DNA from 3 places in the Acinetobacter sp. GG23 genome. Region 1 is predicted to be linked to each of the others. Evidence: predicted binding sites of a transcription regulator. Region 1 holds the regulator's gene; each other region holds the start of a gene.
The links. The regulator PhoB, encoded in region 1, activates phosphate uptake and scavenging genes when phosphate is short. The targets are predictions, from matches to a motif close to TGTCATNAANCTGTCATAA.
Positions count from the first base shown of each region.

Region 2: a site for PhoB is predicted at 3,016-3,034, ahead of AC3CAU_RS14120 (inorganic phosphate transporter). Genes of this name have one in related genera too.
Region 3: a site for PhoB is predicted at 3,450-3,468, ahead of AC3CAU_RS10725 (porin). Genes of this name have one in related genera too.

Region 1 is NZ_JBYMDJ010000010.1:31,912-39,621, forward strand. It holds gene AC3CAU_RS14630 (methionine aminotransferase) at 1-520, shown strand, start outside; gene AC3CAU_RS14635 (MATE family efflux transporter) at 642-2,009, shown strand; gene AC3CAU_RS14640 (hypothetical protein) at 2,115-2,291, opposite strand; gene AC3CAU_RS14645 (hypothetical protein) at 2,323-2,505, shown strand; gene AC3CAU_RS14650 (SDR family NAD(P)-dependent oxidoreductase) at 3,090-3,938, opposite strand; gene AC3CAU_RS14655 (TetR/AcrR family transcriptional regulator) at 4,172-4,876, shown strand; gene phoB (phosphate regulon transcriptional regulator PhoB) at 5,102-5,812, shown strand; gene phoR (phosphate regulon sensor histidine kinase PhoR) at 5,838-7,196, shown strand; gene AC3CAU_RS14670 (glutathione S-transferase) at 7,220-7,710, opposite strand, start outside.
Region 2 is NZ_JBYMDJ010000009.1:98,601-106,310, forward strand. It holds gene AC3CAU_RS14115 (hypothetical protein) at 1-1,123, shown strand, start outside; gene AC3CAU_RS14120 (inorganic phosphate transporter) at 1,349-2,968, opposite strand; gene metH (methionine synthase) at 3,399-7,091, shown strand; gene AC3CAU_RS14130 (YfbU family protein) at 7,188-7,694, shown strand; gene AC3CAU_RS14135 (hypothetical protein) at 7,697-7,710, shown strand, end outside.
Region 3 is NZ_JBYMDJ010000006.1:15,121-22,830, reverse strand. It holds gene AC3CAU_RS10735 (cytochrome ubiquinol oxidase subunit I) at 1-1,567, opposite strand, end outside; gene cydP (cytochrome oxidase putative small subunit CydP) at 1,567-1,758, opposite strand; gene AC3CAU_RS10725 (porin) at 2,225-3,307, opposite strand; gene AC3CAU_RS10720 (HIT family protein) at 3,564-3,977, opposite strand; gene AC3CAU_RS10715 (YARHG domain-containing protein) at 4,010-4,279, opposite strand; gene AC3CAU_RS10710 (NAD(P)-dependent oxidoreductase) at 4,361-5,233, opposite strand; gene AC3CAU_RS10705 (alpha/beta fold hydrolase) at 5,244-6,335, opposite strand; gene AC3CAU_RS10700 (O-succinylhomoserine sulfhydrylase) at 6,472-7,659, shown strand; gene AC3CAU_RS10695 (YbaB/EbfC family nucleoid-associated protein) at 7,705-7,710, shown strand, end outside.

The sequences.
Region 1 (7,710 bases):
TTCCGCACTGTCTTTTCCTGAATTGCGTGATCGAAGTATTGTGGTCGGCTCTTTTGGTAAAACCTTCCATGTCACTGGTTGGAAAACCGGTTACTGTATTGCCTCACCCGAACTGATGAAACTATTTAGACAGGTGTATCAATTTGTCAGTTTCTGCGGTGTCACACCCATACAGATGGCACTGGCGACATTTATGCAGCAACATCCTGAACATATTGATCAGCTTGCCGACTTCTATCAGGAAAAACGCGATCTTTTTAATTCTGGCATCCGCAACTCACGCTTTCATTTTACCCCGTCGCAAGGAACTTATTTCCAGAACTTAAATTACAGCGCCATTCGCCCCGATTTAAACGATGTCGAGATGTGTAAATTTCTCGCTGAGCATCATGGCATCGTTGCAATTCCAGTTTCGGTTTTTTATCAGCAAGCTCCCGAAAATTTACGTTTAATCCGTTTTTGTTTTGCCAAAAAAGATGAAACCCTAGAACAGGCATCTGCCATTTTATCCGCTGTTTAAGTTCATGATTTTTTCATCATTTCAAGCCTTAGTTACTTAATCACTAAGGCTTTTTTAAGCGAACTCAGGTAGGGTGAGCTTAAGTCTGAAAATGATAAAAATACCTTTTACAGGACGTTCAATGCCTCATCATCAACCATTACTCAATCAACAAAAATTATGGAAAACTTTTTTAATTTTCCTGTTGCCATTGATTGCGACCAATATTTTACAAAACCTATCTGGAACCATTAATACCATTTTTGTCGGGCAAATGATGGGGGTAAATGCCATTGCCGCCGTGGCTGTATTTTTTCCGATTTTGTTTTGTCTGATGGCTTTTGTGATTGGTCTTTCAGCGGGCGCGACGGTATTGGTTGGGCAAGCCTGGGGCGCTCAAAATGTTGAAAAAGTCCGCTGTGTGGTCGGTTCAACCCTGTTCATGACTTTAATTGGCGGTAGTATTATTGCCCTGTTGGGAGTGTTTTTTGCTGAACATATTTTGCTTGCCTTAGGGACAGATCGGGATGTGATGCATCTTTCATTGCCTTATGTACAGTGGATGCTTGCCGGCAGCCCCTTGCTGTTTATCTATATCATTTATACTTCAATTTTGCGCGGTGTCGGCGACAGCACTACACCGCTAATTGCTTCTGGTATGACTATTCTGATTGGCGTATTCATTACTCCGGTACTAATTGCAGGGTATTTTGGCTTTCCTAAAATGGGCATTGTTGCACCTGCCATTGCCACCATTGTCGGTTATCTGGCAGTACTAATCTTTTTGGCCCTGTACTTAAATAAAAAAGATCATCCTTTAAAACCTGACCGTCATCTGCTCGGCCATATTCGTCATCAACCTGAACTCAGTAAAATTATTCTGCGTTTAGGCATTCCAACCGGTATTCAAATGGTCACGACATCCGTTGCCGGTTTGGTGATTGTAGGCTTGGTGAATCGTTATGGTTCACATGCGACCGCCGCTTATGGTGCAGTCAATCAGGTATTGAATTATATTCAGTTCCCTGCCCTGTCTATTTCTATTGCCGCTTCCATTTTTGCCGCTCAAGCCATTGGTGCGGGGAAATCGGAACTCCTGAACAAAGTGACGCGTACTGCCCTCGGTATGAATATCCTGATTACCGGTGGTTTGGTGGCTTTGGCTTATCTATTTTCAAAATATTTGATGGCGCTGTTCATCACTGACCCGACGGTGGTTGTCCTTGGGCAGCAACTTTTATTTATTGTGTTGTGGTCGATTATCTTTTTTGGTGCGAGCGCCATTTTTGCTTCAATCATGCGTGCCAGCGGTACCGTAACTGTTCCAATGATCATTAATATTGTTGCCATTATTGGCATTGAAGTGCCATGTGCCTATTTGTTCAGTCAATGGTGGGGTTTACAGGGCATCTGGTATGCTTATGCATTGGCTTTTGTCTGCTTGTGTATTCTACAAGGTCTGTATTATCAGTTTGTGTGGAAGAAAAAAACGGTTCAAGCCCTAATTTAAAAATCAATTTAAGCCAGTTATTGCCTTTTCCAACCACCTTACAGCACGCTGCCGGGTGGAGTCATCCGCAGTCTCGTTCCCAGAATAATTTAAGCATTAATTACGTTATTGAATTGGCAAAAACTGCAGTAAAAAATTGATTTGATGGATTTTTTTTGCCAATGGTTTATCGGTGAATAGCAACCATAGTGCTTCTAAAAACAAGCAAAGGATGGGTTTCAAACCGGTAATATTATTCGTGGCCATTTCAGCAGTCACCAAACACATTGGTTTTATTGCCACGTCCTCGACCCCCTATGAAGAATCCTAGCGTTTGGTACCTAAATATGCCTCTTTAGACCATATCAGTAAAGGTCATGTGACACGAAATGTGGTGACTACCCTTTCCGCGGATACGGCACGCAGCTTTGGGTTTACTGCGCATCTGGACGCAAAAGTCCGTTGCGAACGTGCGGATGATTTTATTGAAGTGACACAAAAATTTGGAGATTGCTAGGAAGTGGATGCTTTCTTCTACACTATGCGGCTGGTTTGCTCTTTAGTCTTTTTTTATTTACTGAAACAAACTTCGGATAATTCACATGATCAATAATCCAGATCATCCAACAGGGATTTTTTAAATCTATTTCTGTTAGCGATAGCATCTCTAACCACAAATGGGCATACAAATCAGGAACTGAACTGAACTGAACTGAACTGAACTGAACTGAACTGAACTGAACTGAACTGAAATCATGTTGACCATGCTTAAGCGTTGCGGTATTGCTTTTAAATTATGTAAATTGCATCTAGGCAGTGGGCTATTTTTCATATTTTCGTCTTTGCTGTTTCGCAAAATGCATGCCCACTCTATAAGATTTTTTTGATCTAACTTATTTTTTCTATTATTAAAAAATTTGATTTTAACGTAATTTAAGTACTGATATTTAAACCCTTACTTATTTAAATTCTGTTAGTTTCTCTATTTTTATTTCTTATTTCTAGATATAAGTTCTTTTTGATTTCAATCCTGTTTTAGCCAGTTTTGGGGTATTTAAGGCATAAAGAAACCCGCTATTTGCGGGTTTTAATATCTAGGTTTTAAGCCGATTTCTTGTTCCTATTGCCTAATTTTGTGGCCAATGCAATAACACGCTGATACCCGGTCGGCAAAATACGCTGCATCAAATCAACAGCTTTAGCATCATTACCAATCAATAAACGGCGCTTGTCTTTTTGCACAGCCTCAATAATTTGACGCGCTGCTTCTTCAGGAGGACAGCGCAATAATTTATTAAAAGATTTTGCTGATCTTTCAGGATGCATGCCTAGGCTTCGAATACTGTCATTCATTTTTGCTGCATTGGCAATATTGGTACGAATACCGCCTGGGTGAACACATAGCGCACTCACCCCACAGTTTTCCATATCCAGTTCCTGACGTAAGGATTCAGTAAAACCACGTACTGCAAACTTGGTGGCATTATACGCAGACTGGGTCGGTTGAGCCGTTAAACCAAACAGACTGGAAATATTGATGACATGGCCTTCACCCGATTTCTTGATTAAAGGTAAAAACTCTTTGGTACCGTAGACTACGCCCCAGAAGTTAATGTTTACAATCCATTCCAGTTCTTCATAACTTGCCCCTTCAACAGTTGAACCTAGGGCAACTCCGGCATTGTTAAAAATCATATTTACTGAACCATGATCCTGCACGGTATCTGCAGCCCATTCTTTCATGACATCACGGTCAGCCACATCAAGCTTTTTGGTGGTTACGCGCACATGACTTTGTTTTACCAATTCAGCAGTTTGTGCCAAGCCTTGTTCATTCACATCACTTAAAGACAAATGACAACCTTGCTTGGCCAAAAGTACAGCCAATTGCTGACCAATACCTGAACCGGCACCGGTAATCGCAGCAACTTTATTTTTAAAATTCTTCATTACACATCCTTATTCAATTTTTTTCTGCGCCACCTATCTAAACATTTCGATTCTTTTTCTGTAGGGATGATGTGCAGTTCATCCCTCTAATATAATTTTGACAATCATCATTGTCAATATAATATGGAATCAATCGCAAGATCAGACAGCATCTGTCCATTTCGAGCATAGGTCTACGATTAAATTATTGTTAACATAGGGCAAACCTGGATTTAATTCGGCACACGACATTTATGACTGAACAACACGAAAATCTTGAAGAAAAACAAAATAAACCCTCAAAAACCAAAGAACGCCAATTTAAAGGCCTGTCTTTAACTGAGCGTAAACAGGCACGTCGTGAAAAGCTGATTGAAGCGGGTATTGAGGCTTATGGCACGCATGGTTTTTTTGCGGTGACGGTAAAAGATATTTGTAATGAAGCCAAATTGACTGAACGCTATTTCTATGAATCTTTTAAGAAAAGTGATGAACTTTTTCAAACCATCTTCTTAAAATTGATTGATCAGTTACAACACAATGTCATGCAAGCCATCATGCAGGCATCAACCGATCCGCGAAAAATGATTGAATCTGGCTTAACCGCTTTACTCACCACTTTAAAAGATAATCCAGGTATGGCACGAATTATTTATATTGATGCCATGCTGGTTCAGGAGCTGCATAATCAAGCCACCATTCATGAAACCATGTTGCGTTTTGACCGCATGATTCATGCTTTTGTCATGTTGATGATGCCGCACATTAACCGTTCTGAACGTGAAATTTCTTTAGTCGCAACTGGGCTAAATGGATATGTCACACAAATTGCGATTCGCTGGGTAGTCAGTGGCTTCAAACAATCGATGCAAGATGTTTTATCGTCTTGCAGTCTTGTTTTTCTATCTTTACTCGATACTTTTTCAGAAAAAGAAAAAATAGTGAAAAAACAAAGTTGATCTTAAAATTTAGGTTAAAAATCATCACAATCTATTGAAATAGTTAAATTTATATGACTGATTTATTTTAAATTGTTTATTTTTTCGCATAAAAATTGTCACATTTCTTTGCTAAAATTGGCATATAGCCCTTTTCTGCAATGATACTGTCATAATTAATCTTTGTAATAAGCCTGTCATAAATACAAAACGGTTCACCGTTAACATCAAATAGGATATTGCGTTGTGAAAGATGACTATATATTAATCGTCGATGACGAACTTCCCATTCGAGAGATGATTCATACATCTTTAGACATGGCAGGCTTTCAATGCTTACAGGCAGAAGATGCCAAACAAGCCCACCAAATGATCGTGGATCAACGCCCTGCGCTTATTTTATTAGATTGGATGTTACCAGGTGGTATCAGCGGAGTTGACCTCTGCCGTCGCTTGAAACGCGATGAAAGCTTAAATGAAATTCCAGTGATTATGTTGACTGCGCGCGGTGAAGAAGACCATAAAGTACAAGGTCTCGATGCAGGTGCAGACGACTATATGACCAAACCTTTCTCGACTCGGGAACTGGTTTCACGCATTAAAGCGGTGTTACGTCGTGCCAATGCATTAAGTGGCGAAAAAACCATTGATGCCAATGGCCTGATCCTTGATCCAGTCAGCCAGCGTGTCAGTTATGGAGACAGTATTTTAGAGATGGGACCTACGGAATACCGTCTATTGGCCTTCTTCATGACCCATCCAGAACGTGCCTATACCCGTGCTCAATTGCTTGACCAGGTTTGGGGTGGTAACGTATATATTGAAGACCGTACTATTGATGTGCATATTCGCCGTTTACGTAAAGTGCTGGAACCTTTTGGGGTAGATCGCTACATACAAACCGTTCGTGGCACAGGTTATCGTTTTTCTACCCGCACAGATGTCGCTTTAGGTTAGTCGTTTTTTAGGTAAATTGTGTTTTATGTATGAACCCTACCCTGTCCCAGAACTTGCACGAGACCATAAACGATTCCGTTACAGCAGTTTATGGACTTTTGCCAAGCAAGACTTACGTTTACTCGCCTTTTTACTGCTGATAGCAGGTTTAATGGGTATCGGGATTGGGTATTTCTGGATTTTTATTTTTATCGCTTTCGCGATGTTTTTTGCTTTGCAACTCCGCTCACTGTATTTGGTGAATGAATGGATTTCTAACCGCCCTTACGATGTCCCACCCAATTTGGGGGGGATTTGGGGTGCCTTGCTGTTTAATGTTTATCGCGCACAGCGTCACGAACGTATTGTCCAGGCAGAAATGGTCGGCTTAATTGATCGCGCTCAATCGTCCTTGGTTGCATTAGCCGAAGCTGTGGTTTTAATTGATGAATTACACCAGATTGAATGGTGGAATCCGGCAGCGGAAAAGTTGCTCGGCATTCAACCTTTAGATCGTGGTCGTAATATTTTAACCTTGCTGCGTCAGCCAAATTTTATTGAATATTTCAACCATATTGACGAGGCACCTGATGGCTTAAAAATGAAATCTTCCGCCTTTGAAGATCATTATGTCCAAGTCAAAATGACCCGTTTTGGGGGCGAAAGTCGTCTATTGGTGGCTTATGATGTCACCCGCATGCATAACCTAGAACAAATGCGTAAAGACTTTGTCGATAATATTTCGCATGAATTACGTACTCCCCTAACCGTACTCAGTGGTTATATTGAAACCTTTACCGACCAGGAAGATTTAAATCCGCGCTGGAAACGTGCTTTTGACCAGATGCAGGCACAAACCAAGCGCATGAATGCCTTGGTCAATGACTTGCTGTTACTCTCACGTTTAGAAAGTAGCAAGCAAATTGCCAAAAACCAGATTATTGAAATGCCAAGTCTGATGAACCAACTGTTTGATGATGCTCAAGCCTACAACGTTGACTACCATCACACGCTGAATCTGGATATCGACAGTCATTGCGACCTGATTGGTTCAGATACCGAACTTGCCAGTGCCTTCAGCAACCTGATTACCAATGCCATTAAATACACCCCTAAAGGCGGAACTGTTACCATGGGCTGGCATGATGACGGTGAACACGGCATCTTTACGGTTGAGGACACCGGGATCGGGATTGACCCGAAACATCTGCCGCGTTTAACCGAGCGTTTCTACCGTGTCGATAGTGCACGTAGCCGTCAAACTGGCGGAACCGGTTTAGGACTGGCGATTGTGAAACATGTACTGATGCAACACGGCGCATATTTAGAAATTGAATCGAAAGAAAATCAAGGTTCGACCTTTAAAGTAATCTTTCCTAAAGAACGCCTCTATCACATGAGCTAGAGGTACAGCATATCTAATTCAACTCAAGCCAAGTTCTGTTCTTTAAACTTTGCTCGCTGATAAGCCGGACGTTCCGCCAAACGTTTTACATAAGCCGCGATATAAGGATAAGACCCTGATGTTCGTGACTGCAGGGCTTCAAGTGGAAAACCCATCTGAATATCGGCAAAAGAAAATTCGCCTGCCACATATTCATGCTTAGCCAAATAGTCTTCCAAATAGTTAATATGATCTTTTAAACGCGGCTGAATGAATCCGGCTTTCACTCCTCCAGTAATTTTTTTTGCAACCGGTTTCACCAGCCAGGGTACATGTTTTGGTACATTGCTCATCACCAACTGCATCACCAATAAAGGCATGAGTGAACCTTCCGCATAATGCATCCAATAGCGATATTGCTGCTGATCTTTTTTATTCTGCTGTTTAAATTTCTGCTGCTGATCATAGGTTTCTTGCAGATATTGTAAAATCACCGCAGATTCGGCAATGGTTTGATCAGCATCGGTCAATACCG
Region 2 (7,710 bases), on a different contig from region 1:
TCAAATCTGGCAAGATGCTGGCATTATAGAACCAAGCCATGCGGATGCTTTACGTGCGGCACATGCCCATCCCGAATGGTTTGATCTTTCTGATCGCACTATGGTCTTATTTGGTGCAGGTTCTGAAGCCGGTCCCCTAACCTGGCTATCCAAATGGAAAGCCAACATTGTAGCTGTCGATTTACCCAATAGTCGCGTTTGGGACAGAATTTTAAAGACCATTCAACAAGGCAATGCAACCCTGTATGCACCTTGTGCGGAAAAATTGGCGGAAGATACTCCAACTGCTACGCTAAAAGAAAAATTGGGGGCCGATTTACTCACTCAAACACCTGAAATTGCCCATTGGCTGATCCAAAGTGAACGTCAGCTAGACCTTGCAGCCATTGCCTATTTAGATGGTGAAAAACATGTCCGGGTATCCATGGCCATGGACAGCATTATGCAGTACGTGAGTGAGCAAAAGGCTGACACCAGTTTAATGTTTATGTGTACCCCAACCGATGTTTATGCCATTCCTAAAGAGGTTGTAGAAGCTTCAAATCTCAAGCTCCTACAGCGCTCAAAATCGCAACGTATTATCAGTGAAAGCATTTCCATGCTTTCTGCCCAGCACTTTTTCAAGAAAAACCTGGATGCATTAATCAGCTCTGATAATGGTCAAAAATATGGTATTGCAGACTGTCTGGTGGTTGAGCAAGGGCCAAACTATGCTTTGGCAAAACGAATTCAGCAATGGCGCGCAACGCTGGCACGTCATTATGGACAACGTGTCAGCATCAATATCGCGCCTTCTACCACTACCCGTTCAGTGACTAAAAATCCGTTATTGAAAGCCGCATTTAATGGGGCAAGTCTGTTTGATGTGGAATCATTTAATCCGGAAACCACCAATGCACTGATGGCTGCATTATGGGTTTATGACTTGCGTCATCCAGAATCGGTAGCCAACCCGGAAACACCTTTGGGTCATCCATTAGAATTGATGATGAAAGGTGCCAATCATGGCGGTTTATGGCGTGTAGCTTATTTGGCCCGTACCGCGCTGCCTTTTGCCGCACTGTATGGCTTTGCCAATGAAAAATTGCCCATCAAGAAGCTATTAAAAGTGTTTAGGAAATAGGATTATTCTCTATTATTATTATTTTAGAAAAACTCCCTTTCCTGTTAGGAGATGAGAATTCTCAGAATATATTCTAAGCTCGCAAGGGAGAGGCTTAAATCATATTTTATATTTAATTCTCTCCATGTCATACAGAATATATTCCTCCTCCCAAAGGGAGAGAGCAATAAGTATGAGCCATAAAAAAAAGCTGCAATTGCAGCTTTTTTATTTCAAACCGAGATCTTAAACAAACTGCAAGAACAACCAGAACAGACCACCTGATAAACAAATGGTAGCAGGTAGCGTGAAAATCCATGCTGAAAGAATGGTTCGTACCATCTGGAAGTTTAAGCCGGATTTGTTGGCCACCATGGTACCTGCAACCGCACTGTTTAATACATGTGTTGTCGATACCGGCATACCCAAGCCATCTGCTGCCGCAATAGTGGTCATGGCAACCAGTTCAGCTGACATGCCTTGGCCATAAGTCATGTGGTCTTTACCAATACGCTCACCCACAGTCACTACAATTCGCTTCCAGCCCACCATGGTTCCAAGACCAAGCGCAAGCGCTACTGCAACTTTTACCCAGGTCGGAATGTATTGCAAGAATGAATCGAGGTTTTTACGGTATTCCTTGACTGTCTTGGCTTGACTTTCTGACATTGCAGGAAGCTGCTTAGTTTTATCTAAACGCTTGAATGCAGTCGTGCTTAAGTACATATCATTACGGATAGTCGAAACTTGTTTTTCTGGAATATCTTTTAAATCACCATATTTGGCAACGTGATTACCCAAGTGATCGGTCAAACTTGCCAAAGCAGGCACCACTTCAGGTGACATTTCTTTAGTTTGAATATACTTGGTCAACACTTCACGCGCTTGTGTATCCGGAATATCTTGATGATTTGGATAAATAACTGCCGCAGTTTGCACAGATAACTGTTCAAATGATTGGATATGCTGGGTGTCCAGGTTTTTATTCAATGAGTACGCCAAAGGTACACAACCGATCAAGATCAGCATGATTAAACCCATGCCTTTTTGACCATCGTTTGATCCATGCGCAAAACTTACCCCAGTACAGGTAAAAATCAAGATGGCACGAATTAAAGGCGGTGGTGGTTTGTTGCCTTCAGGGGGTTTAAAAAGTTCAACTTGCTTTTTAAAGATTTTTTTTACCAATAAGAATACTATTGCAGCAAAAGCAAAACCAATTAAAGGCGAAAACAACAAGGCTTTACCGACTTTAATCACTTGGTCCATATCTACGCCACTGGCACCATTACCCATGTGCAGGAGGTAATTCATAATGCCCACCCCTAAAATCGAACCGATTAAAGTATGTGAACTAGACGCAGGAATACCCAAGAACCAGGTACCCAAATTCCACAGAATCGCCGCAATCAGCATGGCAAAAACCATGGCAAAACCAGCACCAGAACCGACATTCATAATCAGTTCGACAGGCAATAAAGCAATGATGCCGTAGGCTACTGCCCCACTTGCCACCATCACTCCAAGGAAATTACAAAAGCCTGCCCACATCACAGCAACAGGGGCAGATAAAGCATTGGTATAGATGACTGTCGCTACCGCATTGGCAGTGTCATGAAAACCATTAACAAATTCAAAGCCTAAAGCAATTAACAACGCAGTCGCTAAAAGAATAACGGAATATAAACTTAATGTCGGGACATGTGACAAATCAGCTGAAAGTTGAAAGCCGATGTACACCAAAGTAGAAATAATAACCGTGAGAAACACCGGCATAAAAAATTTCGGCGTAGCAACATGCACATTCGTCGATCTTGCTGGTGCTGATGGCACCTGGTCTTGGACGGGAGGAATATTAGAATTCATGCAGACGGTTCAAGAGGATAATAAAATCCCCTTATTGTTCAATTTAATTGTGACAATTATATGACAAAAGGATGCCATATAAAGCCAAATTTCAATAATTGGCTTAATTTAACTCATTCAACTTTATCTTGATGAGCCGAACTGTTTTAAATCCATCAATTTGCATTATTTAAAGCTAAAAATAGTTTGTGCCTCAATATTTCAAAATGCATGAATACCTTTAGACAAGATATTTCTAATAATCAAATTACCCAGCTTGTCGTTATCTGTAGCCGATCATAGCCTGCTGATATTTCAATTCGATGAAAAATTCGGCACTAACGGGCTTATTTTAAGCTGTGTGTCACGATGTCGGCTGAATATTCCTCAAAGGCAGTGTAATTCTGCTAAAATGATGCCCATTTTGTATTCCATCGGATTGGGGTTATTTATGTCCACGCTTGCCACCCTGAAAGAGCTTCTCGCCAAACGCATCCTGATTATTGACGGCGCTATGGGTACCATGATTCAACGCCATAAACTAGAAGAAGCGGATTATCGGGGTGAGCGTTTTGCTGACTGGGCATCTGACCTCAAAGGTAACAATGACCTTTTAGTCCTGACTCAACCGCAGATTATTCAAGGCATTCATGAAGCCTACCTAGATGCTGGTGCAGACATCATTGAAACCAACAGCTTTAACGGCACACGTGTTTCAATGTCTGACTATCACATGGAAGAACTGGTTCCGGAAATTAACCGTGAAGCAGCACGTATTGCTAAAGCGGCTTGTGAAAAATATTCAACACCAGATAAACCGCGTTTTGTTGCCGGTGTGCTTGGCCCGACATCGCGTACCTGTTCGATCTCGCCCAATGTAAATGATCCGGCATTTCGTAACATTAGCTTTGATGAACTGAAAGATAACTATATTGAAGCGGCCCATGCCTTAATTGAAGGTGGCGTCGATATTCTGCTCATTGAAACTGTATTCGATACGCTGAACTGTAAAGCGGCTATTTTTGCAGTCAAAGAAGTATTCAATCAGCTCGGTTATGAATTGCCGTTGATGATTTCAGGCACCATCACCGATGCTTCAGGTCGTACCCTGACCGGCCAGACTGCTGAAGCGTTCTGGAACTCGGTTCGTCATGGCGACTTGCTATCTATCGGCTTTAACTGTGCCTTGGGTGCAGATGCGATGCGTCCGCACGTTAAAACCGTTGCAGATGTGGCCAATACCTTTATTTCAGCACATCCAAACGCAGGCTTACCGAATGCTTTCGGTGGTTATGATGAAACCCCTGAACAAACTGCAGCATTTCTTAAAGAATTTGCAGAAAGTGGCTTGATCAATATCACGGGCGGTTGCTGTGGTACAACTCCGGATCATATCCGTGCCATCTACAATGCAGTAAAAGACATTGCGCCGCGTCAGATTCCTGAGATTAAACCAGCCTGTCGTTTAAGTGGTTTAGAGCCATTCAACATTGATGAAAATTCTTTGTTCGTCAACGTGGGTGAACGTACCAACGTGACCGGTTCAAAAAAATTCGCGCGTTTGATTCGTGAAGAAAACTATACCGAAGCTTTGGAAGTTGCCTTGGATCAAGTACAAGGCGGTGCACAGATTGTCGACATCAACATGGATGAAGGCATGCTGGATTCACAGGGAGCGATGGTTAAATTCCTGAATCTGATTGCCTCTGAACCGGATATTTCCCGTGTGCCGCTGATGATTGACTCATCAAAATGGGAAATTATTGAAGCCGGCTTGAAATGCGTACAAGGTAAACCGGTTGTAAACTCGATTTCCCTAAAAGAAGGTTATGAGGAGTTCGTACATAAAGCACGCCTGTGCCGTCAGTATGGTGCAGCAGTTATTGTCATGGCATTTGATGAAGATGGTCAGGCTGACACGGCTGCGCGTAAACGTGAAATCTGTAAACGTTCTTATGATGTGTTGGTAAATGATGTCGGCTTCCCTGCTGAGGACATTATTTTTGACCCGAACGTATTTGCGATTGCAACAGGTATTGAAGAACACAACAACTATGCTGTCGATTTCATTGAAGCAACCGGTTGGATTAAGCAAAATCTTCCACATGCCATGATTTCTGGTGGCGTATCTAACGTATCATTCTCTTTCCGGGGGAATGAACCGGTTCGTGAAGCCATTCATGCCGTGTTCCTTTACCATGCCATTCAACAAGGCATGACCATGGGGATCGTGAATGCGGGTCAGCTGGCGATTTATGATGACATTCCTGCTGAATTAAAAGCTGCGGTTGAAAATGTAGTATTGAACCAGAATCAGGGCGAAAGCGGTCAGGATGCCACTGAGAAATTACTTGAAATCGCGGAACAATACCGTGGTAAAGGCGGTGCGCAGCGTGAAGCTGAAAATCTGGAATGGCGTGAACAGTCTGTTGAAAAGCGTCTTGAATATGCTCTGGTTAAAGGTATTACCGCTTATATTGATATCGACACTGAAGAAGCACGCTTACAAGCCACTCGTCCTTTAGATGTGATTGAAGGTCCGTTGATGTCGGGCATGAACGTGGTGGGCGACTTGTTCGGTGCAGGTAAAATGTTCCTGCCACAAGTAGTGAAATCTGCACGTGTAATGAAACAAGCCGTGGCCTGGTTGAATCCGTACATTGAAGCGGAAAAAACTGAAGGTCAGACCAAAGGGAAAATCCTGATGGCGACCGTTAAAGGCGACGTGCACGATATTGGTAAAAATATTGTCGGCGTGGTACTGGGCTGTAACGGTTACGACATTGTTGACCTTGGCGTAATGGTATCTGCGGAAAAAATCCTGCAAACCGCGATTGATGAAAAAGTCGATATTATTGGTTTATCTGGTTTGATTACACCTTCACTGGATGAAATGGTCTTTGTTGCCAAAGAAATGCAGCGTAAAGGTTTCCATGTGCCGCTTATGATTGGTGGTGCGACGACGTCTAAAGCACATACAGCAGTAAAAATTGACCCGCAATATTCAAATGATGCAGTGATTTATGTAGCAGATGCTTCACGCGCAGTCGGTGTTGCGACTTCCCTGCTTTCACCTGAAATGAAACCCGAGTTTATTAAAGGTTACCGTGAAGAATATGCCAAAGTACGTGAGCGTATTGCCAACAAGCAACCAAAAGCAGCAAAACTGACTTATACCGCTTCAATTGCAAATGGCGTTAAAATTGACTGGACGAACTATGTGCCACCTAAGCCAAATGTTCTTGGTCAGCAAGTTCTAAAAAATTATCCGCTTGAAACTTTGGTGCCATATTTTGACTGGACACCATTCTTTATCTCCTGGAGTTTGGCAGGCAAGTTCCCTGCAATTCTGACAGATGAAGTGGTGGGTGAAGCAGCAACAGATTTGTATGAACAAGCGCAAATCATGTTGAAAGATATTGTAGAGAACAAGCGTTTTGATGCACGTGCCGTATTCAGTCTTGCTCCTGCAAAACGTACCGGTGCAGATACGGTCTCGATTTACGATGAAAATCAAACCGCAACACACAAGTTTGAACATACTCGTCAGCAGTCTGACAAAGTTTCAGGTAAACCGAATTTCTCTTTAGCAGATTTCATTGCGCCAGAAGATACCAAGCTTGAAGATTACTTGGGTGGTTTCACGGTATCGATTTTTGGTGCGGAAGAAATGGCGCATGAATACAAAGCCAAAGGCGATGATTATTCTGCAATTTTAGCTCAGTCTTTAGGTGACCGTTTTGCAGAAGCCTTTGCGGAGCATTTACATGAGCGTATCCGTAAAGAGTTCTGGGGTTATCAAGCGTCTGAACAATTGTCGAATGATGAACTGATTAAAGAGAAGTATGTCGGGATTCGTCCTGCACCGGGTTACCCTGCCTGCCCAGAACATTCTGAAAAAGCGACTTTGTTTAACTGGTTAGATTCGACCAATGCCATTGGTACCGAACTGACTTCTAGTTTTGCAATGTGGCCGCCTTCAAGTGTTAGCGGTTTCTATTACAGCAACCCTCAGTCTGAATACTTTAATGTTGGTAAGATTGCACAGGATCAGTTGGATAGTTATGCAGAGCGTAAAGGCTGGTCAATGGATGAAGCGAAGCGTTGGTTAATGCCAAACTTAGATGATTCGATTGAGATTTAATAATTTTGAGATAAAAAATCCCCTCAATTGAGGGGATTTTTTATATACAACTATTATATTTTTGCTAATATTTAAAAGAACCTTTGAGAATAAAATATGCAACTAACTAAAATTGAAAGACTTAATTTAATTCATCAATACTTAATTCTAGAAAAGCTATACCCTGAATCTCAACCCCATTATTCAGAGTTAAGACAAGCTTTAGAAGATGGATATTCACTACATTACTCTTGGTGCTTTGAATCTTTAGGAAATGATATGCCTGAAGATGAATGTAGAAAAGTTTTAGATATCCTTGATATGTACAGAGCAATTGCCTTCAGTTCTGAAAAAATCAAATCCACTAAAGTTACTGAGCATTATTATAATATCTTTAGAGGTTTTGATGGAAATGAAGAAGGTCAATATATGCAATACACCAATTTTTTTATTAAAAAATTAGGTCGATTTGATGAGCTGTTATATGGAAATGAAAATAGATCGTTCAACTCACATAGTAATATGCTTAAAAGATACTCAAGAATGCTAAATATTTGGATCAATGAAATGAATAAGAATTACGATTTAAACGAAGAACAAATATTAAAAATTCTAGAAGCTTAAATATGGAATTAAACAC
Region 3 (7,710 bases), on a different contig from region 1:
CAGCGTGGTTTTGAGCATCAGCTTTTTCAAAATGGTATTTACCAGTATGTAAAGAACTTGGACCTAAGCGAGCAAATTTGATCATCAAGTACATCTCGATAATCAGAAGTACTGTATAGAACGCTGCAAGCGCTAAGATTGAACCCCAAATATCACCAGTGCTTAAGCTTGAAGCAGAAAGATGTGTAGGTAAAACCTCACCAATGGTCCACGGTTGACGTCCACCTTCAGCCACATACCAGCCAGTCTGTGTAGCGATCCAAGGCAATGGAAGTCCGTAAAGTGCAAATTTAAGCAGCCACGGTTTGTTTTCTGCATTGCGTTTAGCCACTGCATAAGTTGCCAGGATAAACAGAAGCAGCATCAAGAAACCAGAAGCAACCATGGCACGGAACGAGAAGAACAGGGCAGTTACGTTAGGAATAGTATCCTTGGTTGCTGCCTTGATTTGATCTTCAGAGGCATCCACTACATTTGGTGTGTATTTTTTAAGAAGCAAGCCATAACCCAGGTCTTTCTGATTTTCTTGGAAAGACGCCATAAGTGCTGGAGAGCGATCGCCTGCACGAAGTTTTTCAAGTTCGGCATACGCATTCATACCATTGCGGATACGAAGCTCATGTTGAACCATCAAGTCTTTCAAACCAGTCACTTCTTTATCAAGGGAACGCGTCGCAATAATACCCATCACATATGGAATGCGAATAGCGTAGTCAGTGCGTTGTTCTTCCTGATTTGGAATACCAAACAATGTAAATGGAGCGGGAGCTGGGTGAGTTTCCCATTCTGCTTCAATTGCAGCTAATTTGGTTTTTTGTACATCACCCAGTTCATAACCGGATTCATCACCTAGTAAAATAACCGATAATGTAGAGGCTAAACCAAAGATTGCAGCAATCGCGAAAGAACGGCGTGCAAAGGGCAGATCACGTTTTTTGAGCAAGTAATAGCTGGAAATTGCCAGAACGAAAACTGCACCAGTCACATAACCTGAAGATACAGTGTGGACAAATTTAACCTGAGCCACCGGGTTGAAAATCAGCGCGCCGAAATCCACCAACTCCATCCGCATGGTTTCAAAGTTAAACGCTGCACCGACAGGGTTTTGCATCCAGCCATTGGCAACTAAAATCCACAGTGCCGACATGTTGGAACCGAGTGCAACCAGCCAGGTCACGCCTAAATGCTGAGCTTTGGAAAGTCGATCCCAGCCGAAGAAGAAAAGACCAATAAAGGTCGATTCCAAGAAAAATGCCATTAATCCTTCAATAGCCAGTGGCGCACCGAAAATGTCACCGACATAATGCGAATAGTACGCCCAGTTTGTACCAAACTGGAACTCCATGGTTAAGCCTGTAGTTACCCCTAAGGCAAAATTAATACCAAAAAGTTTTCCCCAGAATTTGGTCATGTCTTTATAAATTTCCTTACCGGAAATCACATAAGTGGTTTCCATAATGGCAAGAATAAAAGCCAGCCCAAGAGTAAGAGGTACAAATATAAAGTGATACAACGCGGTCATTGCAAATTGGAACCGCGAAAGATCGACCACGCTTTCAGAAATCATCAACGTGTCTCCTTGATTTGGGAAGGACTGCCGGCAATACGCTCGGCAACTTGAGAGTCAAAATTTTTGGGAATAGTGGGCGCGTCGAACCAGATATTTTTAATCAGCAGCAAAAGAGCAATCTTAATTATTAATATGATTGTAATCTCTCTAACTAATCTTTGATTAAAATCTTTGGGTATTAAGCTCATGCAAATAAGCCTATTTTTAAAATATAATTATATTATTAAACAAAAAGTAACTAAAAATAAATAGAATAAACACTTAAAATAAAAATATATTATTTATATTAATTAAAACAATAAGTTAATAATATGGTTTATTAAAAAATAAACTAATATTTGACTATTTTAAAGTTGACTAAAACACTTAGTATTAATATTTTTAATCCCGACTAAAATACTCATATATTATATTTAAAGTTGACTAAAACAGTTGTATTTTTATATTTTAAAGTTGACTAAAATACTTTGTTTTATCGCGGGATAATATTTATTAAATGAGATTGGGTTGTATTTTAATTAAAATTTGAGTATTTAAAAAAATAGAATAAGGCGGTGTGAAAGTTAAAGAGACTCTTTATAAAAACTGTCCTGAATATTGAGTTCAGATAAAAAAAGACCGCCCTTAGGCAGTCTCATATTAACTGTTGTGAACTTAGAATTTAATTTCCATACCTAAGCCGTAAACATTTTCATCAGCATTTGGAATTGCTGCAGCAGCTCCAACGTTTGTGCGCTTATTGTCCCACTCGCGTTGTACTGCATTCGCAAATAATTTGGTTTGGCTGTTTAGTTTGTAATCTGCACCAATACCCCATTGTTTTGCCGAAGTATCGCCAGTCCCTGTAGCTACAGTCCAGTCAGTGTCAGCTTTTTGATATTGAGCTTTAAAAGACCAAGGGGTATTTGCAAGCTTATACGTTGCCGAAACTAACCAAGCTTTTTCTTCTACATTCTTGTAGGTTTCAGTACCTAAGTAATCAGAGATTTCTGCAGTTTGCCACATTGCACCTAAATATAAACCAGTCGCACCAATTTTACCTAGGTCGAAAGACCCACCAATACGGATTGCATCAGCAGGAGCATTTGAGATGCCGACAGCAGCAAAGTCACCTATGGATTTGAAGTTTCCTGCAATAACACCTTCGAAGCCTAAATCTTTATTGGCATATGAAAGTGAAGTAGAAAGTCCATCACCAACGCTATCACGAGCACCATCTGTATAGTTTGCAGTATCACTGGTGGACTCACCTTGTTGCGCTTGAAGAGCGAAAACTAATCCACCCATCAGTTTTGGATCGGTTTCAATACCAATAACATTTTCTACACGCTCTTCGCCGTACATCATTTCTTTAATGTCAGCGTGTGCATAGTCATTGAATACATCACGATAGCCGCCAGCAGCATCTTTAAATGGGGTATCCATAATACCTGCTTTTAAAGTACCGATATCAGCCCATTTTAAACCGGCGAAAATATTACGTTTTTTAAATACATCATCTCCACCATCGACATCAATTTCCCATTCTGCTTGGTAAACAGCAGCGAGTTTATCAGTCAGTTTCTCTTCACCCTTAACACCAATACGGGAAGCATTTGAGTTGAGTTCTATTTTATCATCTTTTCCATCATCATAACTGTCAACACTAACATTCACTTTACCGTACAAAGTTGGTGCCGCTTGTGCTGCACTCGTCCCCATAGCCGCTACTACAGCAGCGAGAAGCAATTTTTTCATTGAGATTTCTCCAAAACACGGTTCTAAATGGCATTTGCCTTACTTAACACTTCTTTTTAGTTTGCTTGAGTACAAAAAGTTACAGAAGCTCACCAACTTGCTATGCAGTATCTGTAATCTTTGTGACAAAAAAGTGAATGATAAATGACAGTTTGATGACGTATTTAAGTTGATCTTTAAACTAAATATTTGTTTTTTATTCTGTATTTATAAAAAAAATGGAGCCAAGGCTCCATTTTTTTGAATTCATTTTAAATCAAAGCGCAGCTTTAATTCTTTCAGCCAATGCGTGGATTTTTTCTTGATCACCCATATGTAAAGCATGTTTCCCTAATTCATGAACCGAGCTTGGAATAAGGTGGAAATGTACATGTGGAACAGTTTGACCTGCGGAGGCACCTGAAAGTTGCATCAGTACAATACCTTTGACCTCAAGGGCTCTTTCCATCGCTTGTGCAACCTTTTGCACAATTTGAATAGTATAAGCCGCCGCTTCAGGAGGAAGGTCAAGCAATGTGATCGCTGGTGTTTTAGGAATCACCAATGTATGACCTTCAGCTTGTGGCATGATGTCCATAAAAGCGAGGACTTGATCATCTTCATACACTTTAATTGCAGGAATTTCGTTGCGGATAATTCGTGCAAAAATATTTTGATCATCGTAAAGCATGGCTAATCCTTGAAAGTGATTGGGTACTGTAATTATTTACAGTTCAATTCTTTCTGACGATCTTTAATGGCGTCAAGTCGTTGTTGCTCTTTATCCGAAAATTTTGGTTTAGTTGTATAGCAATTATCATTGCCAAACTTCGCCTTGGCGTCAGGGTCTTTGAAGCAAAAACCTTTAGATGCATAAATGACATCGTGGTCATTCTTTAATTTTTGACATTCTTGCTCTGGCGTAGCTGCAAAAGCATTAGCCCCAATAAAAGTTGCAACACTGGCAAAAATTGCAATACTTAACTTAGTCATGAGAGTTTCCTCTGTAAGAACATTGTGTATAACACATAATCACAATATTAGGTTTCGTTATCATTATTCAATGGCGAGTTATTACTCAAGTGTAATTTTACTCCATGATTCATACATTTTTACAGCGCTTGAAAAGTCACTGTCTTTTTCTGCTAAATCACTAGACGCTTGAATTAAGCTTTGAGTAAGCGCAATCACGGGTGCAGAAAGTTTAGCCTCACGAATCAAGTCTAAAGCAATACCGGTATCTTTGGCTAACAATGGTAGGGCAAAGGTTAGAGGGAAACTACGATTTAAAATACGCTGTGGTAAAACAGTTTCGGTTACACCGCTTTTACCACTGGATGCATTAATACAATCCAGTGCTTCATTCAAGTTTACACCATGTGCCTTGAGCGCAGTAAAACCTTCTGCCACTGAACATAGATTTACAGCCAATAACATATTGTTAACGGCTTTAACCGCAAATCCTGCACCCGGGCCACCGACATGTTTGATCAGTTTACCAAAAGCCTGAATTGCAGGCAGGGCTTGTTCGAAAGCACTCGCTTCTCCGCCAATCATTACCGTTAAGGTCGCATTTTCTGCACCAATGGTCTGACCACTGACTGGTGCATCAAGGAAATCTACATTTTGTGTTTTAAGTAGCTTTGCTAGATTTTTTGCAGATTCAGGAACACCACTGGTGCAATCTACCCATACAGCACCGGATTTAATCTGTACCGTTGCAATAAGTTCTTCCACTTCATTGCTGGTCGGTAAGCAGGAAAAAATGATGTCTGCCTGAACTGCCTGTTCAAGTTCAACAGCCTGAGTGCCAAATTCAGTTGCATGCTGGTTGGCTTTTTCGAAATTACGATTCCATACATAGACCGTGTCGAAATGTTGAGGTAAATGTGCTGCCATACGGTAACCCATAGCACCTAAGCCGATAAATGCAACTGACTGAATCATGATATGTCCTTTATATTTTACTTGATCTGTGTTTTAGCCAGTTGGTCATAAATGGCCAGAATTCATTGGCACTAGATTGACTCGACATCAACCCTAAATGACCACCCGGAATAAGAGTAAACGTGACATCCTGGCTATTTGTCAATTCAATTAAAGGCTTAACCGCCTCTACAGATACGATTTGGTCGCTACGACCCGCACCCACCAGTACGGAGCACTCAATATTGTTTAATTCGATATTCTTATCTTGCAATTGTATAACGCCATTTTTTAGCGGATTTTGTAGCCAGACATTAAAAATCATATCCTGATTGATCCCGCCAGGATAATCCATCATACGGTTCAGGAAATGTCCCATAGTGGCATGTTCGTATAAAGCTTGCGGGTTATCAAGGTTCGCTAAAAACTGCTTTTGGCTTTGTACCCATCCTATAGGATCAATAATTTTAAAACCGAAAGCATTCAGGAATCCCGGAGTATGGAGCAGAGATTTGGGTAAAGTTTCAGAATAGATCTTGTTTTGTAGCACTTTGTTTTTAGCAATGAGTTGATTGGTCTTTTGAAATAGTTTACCAATACGGCCGGAAGCATAACTGTCCACCGGACTACCCAGTACAATCAGGTTTTTGACAAAATTTGGTTGTTGTAATGCGGTATACAGCATCACAAATACACCCGCCATACTCCAGCCATGCAGGGAAATTTCATCGCTGCTAGAATGCTGACGAATTTGTGTAATGCAATGGGGAATGGCATCGTCAATAAATGACATAAAATTGAGTGAGCGATCTTTATAGTTATATTGACCCCATTCGATTAAATAGACATCAAAACCACTATGCTGAAAGTGCTTTACCAATGAGCGATAAGGGTATAAGTCATAAATTGCCATGTTAATTGCAAGCGGGGCCACAAAGACTAACGGTTCTTTATATTGTTTATCTGGTGAAGCGTAATAACGTAGGCGAGTGTGTTTATATTCTGCAATGATTTCATAGGGTGTAGTTTGCGATAAAACCAGCGATTTTGAATTGAACAAACTTGTTGACAGATTTTTGAGTTTGCTTTTATGTTTGGCAATTCTATTTTTAACTTGAATCATTGCTGAGGTTACTAACATTAGGTGGATTGATCGAAGTGTAGGCGATATTTATGCATTATACCTTGACCTTAAATGCTATAGGCGCTCAAAATGTTGGCAATTATTAGCAACGGCAGTCCAGGACTAGGTAGAGAAGATGAGCCAACAAGACGACATTGAATACCAATTAGATACTTTAGCCATTCGTACAGGTCATACACGTAGTTTTGAAGGTGAGCACGGCGAGCCAATTTTCCTGACCTCTTCATTTGTATATGAAGATGCAGCAGAAGCAGCCGCTAAATTTTCAGGTCAGGAACCGGGAAATATTTATTCGCGTTTTACCAATCCGACTGTAGCGATGTTCGAAAAACGTTTAGCTGCCTTGGAAGGTGCTGAACGTGCTGTAGCAACCAGTTCGGGTATGGCAGCAATTATGGCTGTTGCAATGTCATATTTGAAAATGGGCGATCATGTGATCTGTTCACGTGCAGTATTTGGTTCGACTGTATCTTTGTTCGAAAAATATGTGGTTAAATTTGGTGTAAGTATTGATTTTGTTGATTTGACAGATTTGCAAGCATGGAAAAGTGCCATCAAACCTGAAACTAAATTATTGTTTGTCGAATCTCCATCCAACCCGCTTGCTGAAGTTGCCGATGTTCAAGCCTTGGCAGATATTGCCCATGCGAATGGTGCATTACTTGCAATTGATAACAGCTTCTGTACGCCAGTATTGCAACAACCGATTAAATTTGGTGCGGACTTGGTGGTTTATTCAGCGACTAAATATCTCGATGGTCAAGGTCGTGCACTTGGCGGTGCTGTGGTGGGCAATCATCAGCTGCTTGAAGAAGTATTTGGTTATGTGCGTACCACCGGTCCATCAATGAGTCCATTTAATGCTTGGGTGTTCTTAAAAGGCTTGGAAACTTTACGTTTACGTATGCGTGAACATTCTGCAAATGCACAAAAACTGGCTGAATTCTTGAATAACCACGAAAAAGTTGAAAAAGTGTATTACGCCGGTTTACCTTCACATGTTGGTCATGATCTTGCAGCCAAACAGCAAACAGGTTTTAGCGGTATTGTTTCGTTTGAAGTAAAAGGTGGTCGTGAAGGGGCTTGGAAAGTTATCGACAACACCCAGTTTATTTCGATTACCGGTAATTTAGGTGATGCGAAATCGACAATTACTCACCCAGCCACCACAACTCACGGTAAACTCTCAGCAGAAGCGAAAGAAGCTGCCGGTATTCGTGAGGGTTTAATTCGCGTATCTGTTGGTTTAGAAGATATTGATGATATTATTCGCGACATTAGTCGTGGTTTAGATTTAATCTAATTTTTTATAGATATTAATTTAGAAATTGATTGTTCGGAGAATTTTATGAAC